DNA from 3 places in the Luteococcus sanguinis genome. Region 2 is predicted to be linked to each of the others. Evidence: riboswitches for the same ligand, from Rfam matches in the RefSeq annotation. Region 2 holds a riboswitch; each other region holds the start of a gene.
The links. A riboswitch is a leader RNA that binds a small molecule or an ion and turns the genes downstream of it on or off. The one in region 2 is predicted to bind cobalamin.

Region 1: linked by a shared signal. The riboswitch ahead of mutA (methylmalonyl-CoA mutase small subunit) and the one ahead of ABD089_RS13605 (hypothetical protein) in region 2 are both predicted to bind cobalamin.
Region 3: linked by a shared signal. The riboswitch ahead of cobN (cobaltochelatase subunit CobN) and the one ahead of ABD089_RS13605 (hypothetical protein) in region 2 are both predicted to bind cobalamin.

What each region holds. Positions count from the first base shown of each region.
Region 1 is NZ_BAAAKI010000001.1:9,450-11,704, forward strand. Features, by position in the region: gene ABD089_RS00060 (DUF6918 family protein) at 1-386, shown strand, start outside; cobalamin riboswitch at 716-853, shown strand; gene mutA (methylmalonyl-CoA mutase small subunit) at 990-2,255, shown strand, end outside.
Region 2 is NZ_BAAAKI010000025.1:142,682-144,936, forward strand. Features, by position in the region: gene pknB (Stk1 family PASTA domain-containing Ser/Thr kinase) at 1-384, shown strand, start outside; gene ABD089_RS13600 (aminodeoxychorismate/anthranilate synthase component II) at 437-1,072, opposite strand; cobalamin riboswitch at 1,091-1,238, shown strand; gene ABD089_RS13605 (hypothetical protein) at 1,313-1,963, shown strand; gene ABD089_RS13610 (CbiQ family ECF transporter T component) at 1,975-2,255, shown strand, end outside.
Region 3 is NZ_BAAAKI010000008.1:25,460-27,714, reverse strand. Features, by position in the region: gene ABD089_RS06910 (energy-coupling factor ABC transporter substrate-binding protein) at 1-349, opposite strand, end outside; gene ABD089_RS06905 (energy-coupling factor ABC transporter permease) at 342-1,001, opposite strand; cobalamin riboswitch at 1,180-1,315, shown strand; gene cobN (cobaltochelatase subunit CobN) at 1,352-2,255, shown strand, end outside.

The sequences.
Region 1 (2,255 bases), on a different contig from region 2:
TCGTCGCCGCCATCGCGAAGGTCCTCGACGAGGAGGTCAGCTCGAAGTCCGGGCTGTCGGGCATTGCCCTGAAGGGTGCCTATGCCAGCGCCAAGAAGGCGAAGGAGGGAATCGTCGAAAAGGGCGCGAATGCGATGCTCCCCGACGTCGCCGCAGCCCTGCAGCCCTATTGGGAGGGCAAGGGAGACCAGTCCTTCGCCGCCCACCTGACCCAGCACAAGTCCGCTGTTGCGGACGCACTGCTCAAGGTCGTGGACGACAAGGCCGCCAACCCCGACAACGCCACCCTGGCGAAGATCTACAAGCCGATCCGCGGCAAGGCAAAGGGCTATGTCGAGGAGGCGCTGCCCAAGCTCGGCGCTGCGCTGGAGCCCTTCGTCAACTGAGGAAGCGGATCGACTGATCCCGAACCCGTCTGCGGCCTGCCACCTCTCCTCGGTGCGGACAGTGAAGGCGACGGGTTGTCCGCCGGTCCTTCGACATCACGGCGATCAAGGACGGCATCCCGGTGCGCGACCAGGTGTCGGCCGATGATCCAGACCGTCACCGGAGGTCGCGGCGGGCGCGGCGGCCGATTCCCACGGCTGGCGCCGTCCCCCTGGGTGTGGGGTGCCAGATGCACATCCTGACAGTCCCCCACACGGGCGCGGCTGGGGCAGACGTCCGATGAATGGACGGGATTCGCACCCCCCTTGCCCGCGCGAAGAGCGGCACCGCTAGGGTTGGGAGTGCTGGTTCGAACCTCCCGAAAGGGTGGTCGGCATGAGGGAATCCGGTGCAATTCCGGAGCTGTCCCGCAACGGTGACTGGGTCTCCCAGAAGTCCGAATACCTGCCAGCAGGGCACGGCAGCCAGTCGTGACCACCGGGACGAGGCGTCCGAGAGCAGTCCTGCAGGGTGTTCTTGGAGCAACGCCCCACCCGCGCGGCCGAGGAGCCACCAGCCAGGTCGTCCAAACGGACGACGAACTCATCGGAGCAGGAGTTGTGATGACAACCACCCAGCCGGGCGCGATCGAGGGCGGTGGCGGGCTCACGCTCGCCGGCGACTTCGACTCCCCGTCCATGGACCAGTGGCAGGCTGCGGTCGCCAAGGTCCTCAACAGGGGCCGTCCCGAGGACAAGCAGCTCAGTGGCGAACAGAGTGTCGCCCGGCTGCGCACCACCACGGTCGACGGCATCGAGATCGAGCCCGTCTACACCCTGGACGATGCCGTCGAGGGCCTAGGTGCCCCCGGCACCATGCCCTTCACCCGCGGCACGACCGTGCGCAACGGCGACATGGACGCATGGGACGTGCGTGCACTGCACGAGGACCCTGACACGACCTTCACCCGCGAGGCGATCCTGACCGATCTCGAGCGGGGCGCCACCAGCCTGTGGCTGCGCCTCGACCCGGACGCGATCAAGGCCGACGACCTCGTCAACAACCTCAAGGACGTTCTGCTCGACCTGGTCAAGGTCGAGGTCTCCAGCCGCACCGATCAGTTTGCTGCGGCGGATGCGCTGCTCGGCCTCTACGAGGGCAGCGGCAAGGACAAGTCCGAGCTGAGCCTCAACCTGGGCCTTGACCCGATCGGCCTGGCCGCCCTGAACGGCTCCCAGCCCGACCTGTCCGGCCTGGCGGACTACGCGAAGAAGCTCGACGGCATGCCCAAGTCGCGTGCGATCGTCGTCGACGCCACCGTCTGGCACAACGCCGGCGCCGGTGACGTGCACGAGATGGCCTGGGCGCTGGCGACCGGCGTCGAATACGTCCGCGCGCTGGTCGACCAGGGCCTGAGCGTCGACGAGGCCTTCGAGACGATCAACTTCCGCGTCAGCGCCACCACCGACCAGTTCGCAACCATCGCCCGCCTGCGCGCCCTGCGCACCTGCTGGGCCCGGATCGGCGAGGTGCTGGAGGTGTCGGCCGACAAGCGCGGCGCCCGCCAGCATGCGGTCACGTCGTGGCGCGAGATCACCCGCGACGACCCCTACGTCAACGTGCTGCGCGGCACCATCGAGACCTTCGGTGCGGCCATCGGCGGCGCCGAGGCGATCACGGTGCTGCCCTTCAACACCGCTTGGGGCCTGCCCACCGCCTTCGCCCGCCGCATCGCGCGCAACACGCAGATCGTGCTGGCCGAGGAGTCGAACATCGGACGGGTCAACGACCCGGCTGGTGGTTCTTGGTACGTGGAGAGCCTGACCCAGAAGCTGGCCGAGGCGGCGTGGACCGAGTTCCAGGCCGTCGAGGCCGCGGGCGGCATGGTC
Region 2 (2,255 bases):
GAGGTCGTCGAACGGACGCAGAAGATCACGGTCTCGCTGGGCTCGCTCCAGCCCACGGCCGCCACCAGCACCGCCCAGCCGACCCAGACGACGCCCGCGACGGTGACCCTGCCGGACACCGTGGGCCAGACCCAGGGCGCGGCTGTCGCGGCCATCGCCGATGCAGGCTTCACCTCGGACGTCGTCGTGCTGACCCGTGACGTCACCGACGAGACGCAGAACGGTTTGGTCGTGGAGCAGGCCCCCGGCACGGGCAGCTACTCCACCGACCAGGTGATCACGATCTACGTCGGCAGATACACGGCACCGGCCACCAGCGCACCGGCCACCCCGTCACGCGCGTCCGCTCCTGCCTCGAGCGCGGCAACCTCAACGCCCAGCTGATTGAAGCCGTGCTGGCCGGTGTCTTCGGCCCGGCCTGGTGGCACCCGGCGAGTCAGCCCAGCCGCATCAGGGGGGTGAGGTCCTTTGCCCGCTCGATGGCGCCCTCGTCCCCACAGGTCGCGAGCCAGTTGGCGAGCATTTGGTAGCCACCCTGGGTGAGCACGCTCTCCGGGTGGAACTGCACTGACTCGGTCGGGTGTTCCCGATGCCGCACCGCCATGATGACCCCACTCTCGGTGCGGGCCGTCACCTCCAGCACGTCCGGGAGCGTCTCCGGGACGATCGCCAGCGAGTGGTAGCGGGTGCAGGTGATCGGGCTGGGCAGCCCGGCGAAGACGCCCTGGCCCTCGTGGAAGACGTCCGAGGTCTTGCCGTGCAACAGCTCGGGGGCCCGGTCGACGACGCCGCCGAAGGCGACCCCCATCGACTGCAGACCCAGGCAGACGCCGAAGATCGGCACCCGTCCGCTGGTGGTCTTCAGCAACTCGACGCAGACGCCGGCCTCCTCGGGCGTCCCGGGGCCGGGGCTCAGCAGCACGCCGTCGAACCCGTCCGCCCAGTCAGCAGAGGAAAAACGCTCGTCATCATTGCGCCAGACCTGCAGCTCGTCCACGCCGATCTCGTACAGGTACTGGACGATGTTGTAGACGAAGGAGTCGTAGTTGTCGACGACGAGAATGCGGGCCATGGGGGCCATTGTGCCGCGCGGACAGCAACCGGAGTAGGTTTGCCCAGTCGCCGTCAGGGGAATCCGGTGCGAGACCGGAACTGACCCGCAGCCGTGAGGGATCACGCCCCGCGCATCCGCGTGAGAGGTCCCGAGTCGGAATGCCTGCCGGTGACGATGACTCACGAACCCGTCGAGGCCGCGGGAGAGTCCAGGGCCCCACCTCCCTGCTCGCGGCGCACAGGAAAGGACCCACTTCCAATGTTCCGCAAGCCCTCGAGCCTCGCCGCAGGCCTGGCCGCCACCGCGCTCGGCCTTTCGCTCGCCGCCTCCCCCGCACTGACCTCCCCCGCCCACGCAGACGAGAGCACCGCCGCCGGTTGCGTCGCGGCCGGCAAGGTCTGGCTGCTGGTGGTCACCGATGCCGACAAGCAGCTGGCCAACGAGTGCGTGGGCACCCCGAAGACCGGCACCGAGGCCCTGCAGGCCGCCGACCTCAAGCTGGTGCGCGACAAGTCGAACTTCATCTGCACCATCGGCGGCTACCCCGCCGCCTGCCCGGCCACCTCCAACGGGCAGTTCTGGAGCTACTACACGCTGACCCCCGGGGGCAAGTGGACCTTCTCCCCCAAGGGTGCCGACGAGGCCGTCCCGGCCGCCGGCAGCGTCCAGGGCTGGTGCTACAACGCACCCAAGACCAAGAGCTGTGACATGCCGGTGCTGTCGCTCGCCGCTGCCTCCGCCCCCGCGTCGGCGTCGGCGTCGGCGTCGGCGTCAGCGTCCGCTTCAGGTGCGCCCACCAACACCGCGGACGACTCCTCGTCCACGCCGTGGGGCGTGCTGGGGACGATCGCCGTCCTGCTCGCCGCCGGAGCCGGCTACCTCGGCTGGCGCCGCAACCAGACGCGCTGACCACCGCCGTCATGGCCCGCTCGGTCCGCGTCGCCCAGGCACCCCTCGTCCAGGCACCCGCCGCCCCACCCACCTCCTCCGCGAGGCGGGTGGGCCGCGTCGTGCACCCGATGGCGTGGTGGGCCTGGGCATTGTCGGCGGCGATCGCGGTGAGCCTGGTGCACAACCCGCTGCTGGTGGTGCTGATGACCGTGGCGGTGTGGCTGGTGGTCGGGGGCCGGCGGACGCGCGCACCCTGGGCCCGGGCCGCGGGCGCCTACCTGGTGGTGGCGCTGGTGATCGTCGCGATCCG
Region 3 (2,255 bases), on a different contig from region 2:
AGGAGTCGGGGTGCTCGGGATCGTCGGTGCTGGAGGAATGCCCGGCGCGCTCGACCTGACGCCCCCGAAGGTTGCCGACGAAGTACCCGAACAGCCCGGCCCCGATCGCCGCCTGCAGCGCGAACAGGCCGGACTCGATCTCGGAGCTGCCAGGTGAGAAGAGCGGCTTGAACCATGGTTCGACGCCCGACTCGGAGAGGGTCTCGGTGACCACGGCGTCCGTCCCGGCGAAACCTTCCTGGCCGTCGTGTGGACGTCCGAACCACAGCGACGCGGCGAAGATGGCGACGATCGCGACAACCAGCGCAGCAGTGCTCAGCAGGTGGGTGTTCCAGCGACGATCACGCATCGGCCAACACCCCCATCCGGTTGAGGTCGTCAGCCGCAACCCGGGACAGGAAGCGCAGCACCAGCACACCCAGCAGACCCTCCATCACGCAGAGCGGGATCTGTGTCACAGCAAAGATCCCGAGGAACTTGGCCAGTGCGCCGGCGATGCCGGACGATGCGTCCGGGTATGCGATCGCGAGCTGCACCGAGGTGGTGACGTAGGTGGCCAGGTCAGCCAGCGCCATCGCGGCGAAGACCGCCACCGATGTGCCGAATCGACGCAGCGTCCGCCATGCCGCATACCCAGCCCACGGCCCGACGATGGCCATCGAGAAGGCATTGGCGCCCAGCGTCGTGATGCCGCCGTGGGCGAGCAACAAGGCTTGGAAGAGGAGCACGACCGTCCCCAGGAAGGCCATCACCGGGGGACGGAAGAGCACCGAGCCCAGACCCGTCCCGGTCGGGTGCGAGGACGATCCGGTCACCGAGGGCAGCTTGATCGCCGAAAGGACGAAGGTGAACGCGCCGGCAGCCCCCAGCAGCATTCGGTTCTCGGGGTTCTTGCGGGTCTCCGCGATCACGGCGCGGGCACCGTGGACGACGAACGGCGCGCTCGCGCCGTACCAGATGGCGCACTGGATGGGGGAGAGAAAGCCCTCGGCTATGTGCATGGTGGTCCCTTCGGGATGACGCGTCCCGGGTAGTCGGATTCCATGGCGGGCGAGTTCCTGGCTCCCGTCCCTCGTCGTGCAGGGGACGAACACAGTGGCGCGACCGTGCCGGCTCGTCCGGCTTCCTCGCTCCCGACATGGGGTGTGGAGTTGTGCTGGCTGACATCCTCGCACAGCGGCTGGCCAGCCCGGCTAGGGTTGGCGCAGCTCGTGGCAAGGAACCCGGTGCGAGTCCGGGGCGGTTCCGCCACTGTGTCCTCTGGGTCTTCCCGGCCGAGGGGCAGCCAGACACTGGCCACGGGTGATCCCACCTGACCATCCGGGGCGAGAACCCCGACGGAGGAGCCACGATGCGTCTCGCGCTGCTGTCCACGTCCGACACCGACCTGCTCTCGGCCCGCGCGAGTGGCGCCGACTATGTGCTCGCGAACCCCTCCCGTCCCGCACACCAGGGCCTGCTGGACGAGCTGCGCGGCTGCGACCTGGTGGTGGCGCGGATCCTGGGTGGCCCGCAGGACCTGTGTTCCGGGTTCACCAAGGTGCTCGCGGCTGGCGTCCCGATGGTGGTGCTGGGCGGTGAGCAGGCCCCCAGCGCGGAACTGATGGAGCTGTCGACGGTGCCGATGGGCGTTGCCGCGCAGGCCCACGCCTACCTGGCCGAGGGTGGCCCGGAGAACCTGAAACAGCTGCACGGCTTCCTGTCCGACACGGTGCTGTTGACCGGCGAGGGTTTCGAGCCACCGGTGTCGGTCCCGAGCTGGGGTTGGGCGCCCAGGCCCCTCGACAAGCTGCGGGATCGTGAGGGCGTGCCACGCGTCGGCGTTCTCTACTACCGCGCGCAGCACGTCGCCGGGAACAACGCCTTCGCCCATGACCTCGCCGATGCCATCGACGCCACCGGCCAGGCCATCGGGCTGCCGATCCATGCGGGCTCCCTGCGCGCCGCTCCCGACGAACTCTACGAAGCCCTCGGGACGCTGGACGCGCTCGTCGTCACCGTCCTGGCCGCCGGTGGATCGACCCCGGCCACCGCGTCCGCCGGTGAGGACGACGAGAGCTGGGACGTCGCCCGGATGACCGCGCTCGACATCCCGGTGATCCAGGGGCTGTGCCTGACCAGCTCGCGCGCCGAGTGGGAGGCCAGCGACGACGGCGTCACCCCACTCGATGCCGCCAACCAGATCGCCATCCCCGAGTTCGACGGACGCATCATCGGGCCGCCCTTCTCCTTCAAGGAGTTCGACGCCGACGGGC